2 regions of the Mesorhizobium sp. 10J20-29 genome follow, and region 2 is predicted to be linked to the other one. Evidence: predicted binding sites of a transcription regulator. Region 2 holds the regulator's gene; the other holds the start of a gene.
The links. Region 2 encodes PhoB, which activates phosphate uptake and scavenging genes when phosphate is short. Its sites were predicted from a motif close to TGTCATNNANCTGTCAT; they were not measured.

Region 1 (2,393 bases), 750 kb from region 2:
GGTATGTCAGGCCGGGGTTGTGCCGGGTGGAGTGGACCGCTGCGTTCATCCTGCCTTCCAGTGCCTGGGCGGCGTGATCGTCGGCAGAATGTGTCGGCGGTCGCGTCGCGACTTGGTGCAGCTTCAGCCGGGTGGAGCGTCGCCCGGCGACCTGAGGCGTACGCCCCTGCCGCCAGCCGTGCTCGGCTGGTTCTCGCCGATCAGCTCGACGCCGGATTCCTCCAGCGCGCGGATCACCTTGACCAGCGTGTCGACCACGCCCCTGACCACGCCGTCGCTGGCTTCCATGCGCTGGATCGTCGGCACCGATACGCCCGCCCGTTCGGCAAGCACTTTCTGGTCGATGCCGGCGAGAGCCCGCGCGGCGCGCATCTGCTGGGCAGTGATCAACGCTCACTCTCCTCGCTGCAAGTGCATGTTTAGAACATGCATGATGATGTATCAAGCATAATGTCTAAGGGTTCGGAAGGGATACATCGGCCTTGTCTCGGCCCCGGAAGAGCAGTCGCGCCGCCAGCCAGCAGGCCATCGCCCAGGCAAAGCCGATGCTCCAGCCCGCGAGGATGTCTGATGGCCAGTGGACACCGAGATAGGCGCGGCTCGCGCCGACCATCAGGGTGGCCAGAACAGCGGCGCCGATAATGAATATCCTGACCGCGCGGCTGGCGGCATGGCCCGCAAGCAGCGAGCCGAGCGTCAGATAGACCACCGCCGAGAGCAGGGCGTGGCCGCTCGGGAAGGACAGCGTCTGGACATCGGCAAGGTGGGAGACGAGTTCCGGGCGCGGCCGGTCGATGCCGAGCTTGAGCAGGCTGGACAGGACCTGGCCGCCGCCTACGGTGAACAGCACAAGGGCCGCCTCGAAGCGCCTGCGGATCATCATCAGGTAGATGGCAGCGCCGGCAGTCAAGAGCACCAGCACGGCCATCGAGCCGAGACTGGTGATGTCGCGCACGGCGCCTTCGAGCCATGCCGGGCCGATCGGGTCATCGGGTCGGCCGGGCTCGCGCAGGGCAAGCAGGATGCCGGTGTCGAAATCATGCGCGGTACTATCGAGCGCAACCTCGGCCAGTTCCTGGAAGCTCCACAGGCCGAAAGCCACGATTGCGCCTGCAAGCAGCACCGAGAACTCCGCCCGCTTCCACAATTGCCGCACCATCCGTCTCTCCTTCGTGTCACATGTCTCGCGGCGTGAAAGCTGCCGGCTGGATCGCAATTCGCCGATCCGTCATCGTGCTGTAATCGACGACTTGTAGCGAACGGCGAATTGTCCATCTCAAGCCAACCGCCAGCCAGAGGTAGTCCCATGAACGATCATCCCCAGGCAAGTTCGCCGTTCCGCACCAGCCAGCTCGAGGAGAATGATGGCCCCGGCCATAATGCGAGCGAAAACCCGACCATGGGCGAGATCATCTCCTCGCGCTTCTCGCGCCGCGGCCTGCTCAAGGGCTCGCTCGCGGTCGCGGCGATCTCGGCGACCGTCAGCCCGATCGCGCTGATCCTCGCCGACGAGGCGCGCGCGGAAGCTGCGTCGGCCTTCAGCTTCGACGAGCTGGAAGCCGGCGTCGACGATACTCACCACGTTGCAGCAGGCTACGATGCCGACGTCCTGCTGCGCTGGGGCGACCCGCTGTTTGCCGACGCGCCCGCATTCGACGCTGCCAACCAGACGGCCGAAGCGCAGGCGAAGCAGTTCGGCTACAACAACGACTATGTCGGCTTCGTTCCGATCGACGGCTCGGCCGACCACGGCCTGCTCGTGGTCAACCACGAGTACACCAACCCGCACCTGATGTTCCCCGGGCTGGTGAAGATCGTCGACGGCAAGGTCGAGCAGGGCCCGCTCAGCAAGGAGCAGGTCGACATCGAGATGGCCGCGCATGGCGGCACCATCGTCGAAATCCGCAAGGTCGACGGCAAGTTCCAGCCGGTGCTGGAGGGCAAGCTCAACCGCCGCATCACGTCGAACACCGAGATGCTGCTGTCAGGGCCGGTTGCCGGCCACGACCGGGTCAAGACCAATGCCGATCCGAGCGGCACCAGGGTCTTCGGTACGGTCAATAATTGCGCCGGGGGTGTCACGCCATGGGGCACCTATGTGATGGCCGAGGAAAACACTCACGGCTACTTCGCCGGCGAGCTTCCGGCTGGTCACAGCGAGGCGGCCAATTACGAGCGCATGGGCGTGCCGGACGGTTCCTACGAGTGGGCAAAGTTCTACGAGCGTTTCGACATCGGCAAGGAGCCGAACGAGCCGAACCGCTTCGGTTGGATCGTCGAGGTCGACGTCAACGACCCGAACTCGACGCCGAAGAAGCGCACCGCCATGGGCCGCTTCAAGCACGAGGGTGCGGAATCGATCGTCGCGCCGGACGGCCGCGTGGTGTTTTACC
Region 2 (2,393 bases):
TACGCATTGACGTCGATGGGCGACACCAAGCTGCAGAAGCTCGACGACGAGTCGGACGAGAACCGGCCGGTCTATACGGACGTTGCCTGGGACAAGGGCGCCACCGCGCATCGCCCCTACACCGGCGGCGACCTGAAGCCGTCGACCGGATGGCATTCCGAGTTCGCCGACTTCAACAATGATGGCCTGCTCGACCTGTTCATTGCCAAGGGCAATGTCGAGCAGATGCCCGATTTCGCCGCCAACGATCCGGACAACCTCCTGATCGGCCAATGGGACGGCAGCTTCGCCGAAGCCGGCGATGTCGCCGGCATCGCATTGCCCACCAAGGGACGCGGAGCCATCGTCGAGGATTTCAACATGGACGGCATGCTCGACCTGCTCGTCGTCAACCGCGGCCAGAAGGCCAGCCTGTTCCGCAACTGCGGTGCGGTGGCCGGTGACCTGGCTCGGCCCATGGGCAACTTCGTCGGCATCGAACTGCGACAGAAGGACGTCAATCGCGACGCCGTGGGCGCCCTCATTTACGTCAAATCGGGCACCCAGACCTATGTGCGCAGCGTTCAGGTCGGCGGCGGCCACGCGGCCGGACATGCAGGCTTTATCCACGTCGGCGTCGGCACGGCGGAGCGCGCCGAGATCCGGGTCAAATGGCCGGATGGGGAATGGAGCGCGCCCTACCGGGTCTTCGCCAACAATTTCGTCATCATCGGACGCGACGCGCCCGGCGCTAAATACTGGTACCCGGCCGAGTAGCAGGCCTAGTCTTCGCGGATGGCGTAGCCGGCACCACGGATCGTGCGGATCACGTCTGGCATGCGGCCATTGTTGACTGCCTTGCGCAGGCGCCCGACATGCACGTCGACAGTGCGCTCGTCGATGTAGATCGTCTCGCCCCAGACATTGTCGAGCAGCTGGCTGCGCGAGAACACGCGTCCCGGATGGCGCATCATGAACTCCAGCAGACGGAACTCCGTCGGCCCGAGCTTGATCTCGTTCTTCTTGCGGTAGACCCGGTGCGCCTCACGGTCGAGCATGATGTCGCCGACCTTGAGCACGCTGGACAGCACTTCCGGCTTGGCCCGGCGCAGCAGGGCGCGCACGCGCGCCATGAATTCCGGCGTCGAGAACGGCTTCACCAGGTAATCGTCGGCGCCTGTCGAAAGCCCGCGCACCCTGTCGCTTTCCTCGCCGCGCGCCGTCAGCATGATGATCGGCAGCCGCTGCGTTTCAGGTCGCATGCGCAAGCGGCGGCAAAGTTCGATGCCCGAGATGGCAGGCACCATCCAGTCGAGCACAAGAAGGTCCGGTGCATTTTCCTGCAGGCGGATTTCGGCCTCGTCGCCGCGCGTCACGATCTCGACCTGGTAGCCTTCGGCCTCGAGGTTGTATCGGAGCAGCACGCCGAGCGGCTCCTCGTCCTCGACGACCATGATCTTGGGCGCAATCATTGGCTTGATGCTCTTTCCAGCGCGCTATTCCGCCAAGACCGACAGCGACGTTTCGTCGAGCTTGGGACGGGATACCGGCAATTGTTGTCCTGTAACCACGAAATAGGCGTTCTCGGCGATGTTGGTGACGTGGTCGCCGATGCGCTCGAGGTTCTTGGCACAGAACAGGAGGTGCGTGCAGGAGGTGATGTTGCGCGGATCTTCCATCATGTAGGTCAGAAGCTCGCGAAAGACCGACGTGTACTTGACGTCGATCTTCTCATCGTCGATGCGCAGGTCACGCAGGGCGTCGGCGTCGCGGGCCAGGTAGTGCTTGATGACACCGTCGACCTGGCTGAGCACCATTTCGGACATTCCCTCGATGCCATGCGCGAGGCTGCGCGGCGCCGGGCTCTGCCCGACTGCGCTGACGCGCTTGGCGATATTCTTGGCCAGGTCGCCGATCCGCTCGAGATCGCCGGCCATGCGGATGGCACCAACGACTGCACGCAGGTCCTGGGCCATCGGCTGCCGTTTGGCGATCAGGGTGATTGCCCGGTCGTCGAGTTCGCGCTGCCGCGCATCCATGATCACGTCGTCCGAGACGACCCGCTGCGCCAGCGCCCCATCGGATTGCAGCAATGCGCGGATCGCACCTCTGACCATGGTCCCCGAAAGGTCCCCCATGTCGTTGATCAGCTTCTGGATGCCGGAGAGGTCGTCGTCGAAAGAAGTGACGGTATGTTCGCCCATGATCTAGGTCCTCGTGGTCTGCCGCTTGGGAGGATGCGGCTTAGCCGAACCGGCCGGTGATATAATCCTGGGTGCGCTTGTCGTCGGGGTTGGTGAACATCTTCTCCGTCGCGCCCTCTTCGACGAGGTAGCCGATATGGAACATCGCCGTGCGCTGCGACACGCGGGCAGCCTGCTGCATGGAATGCGTCACGATGACGATCGTGTAGT

Region 1: a site for PhoB is predicted at 1,227-1,243, ahead of ACT2BZ_RS07515 (PhoX family protein). Genes of this name have one in related genera too.

Annotation. Positions count from the first base shown of each region.
Region 1 is NZ_CP199156.1:1,560,404-1,562,796, reverse strand. Features, by position in the region: gene ACT2BZ_RS07530 (SulP family inorganic anion transporter) at 1-49, opposite strand, end outside; gene ACT2BZ_RS07525 (helix-turn-helix domain-containing protein) at 124-390, opposite strand; gene ACT2BZ_RS07520 (phosphatase PAP2 family protein) at 455-1,159, opposite strand; gene ACT2BZ_RS07515 (PhoX family protein) at 1,307-2,393, shown strand, end outside.
Region 2 is NZ_CP199156.1:805,872-808,264, forward strand. Features, by position in the region: gene ACT2BZ_RS03920 (FG-GAP repeat domain-containing protein) at 1-756, shown strand, start outside; gene phoB (phosphate regulon transcriptional regulator PhoB) at 762-1,451, opposite strand; gene phoU (phosphate signaling complex protein PhoU) at 1,476-2,183, opposite strand; gene pstB (phosphate ABC transporter ATP-binding protein PstB) at 2,224-2,393, opposite strand, start outside.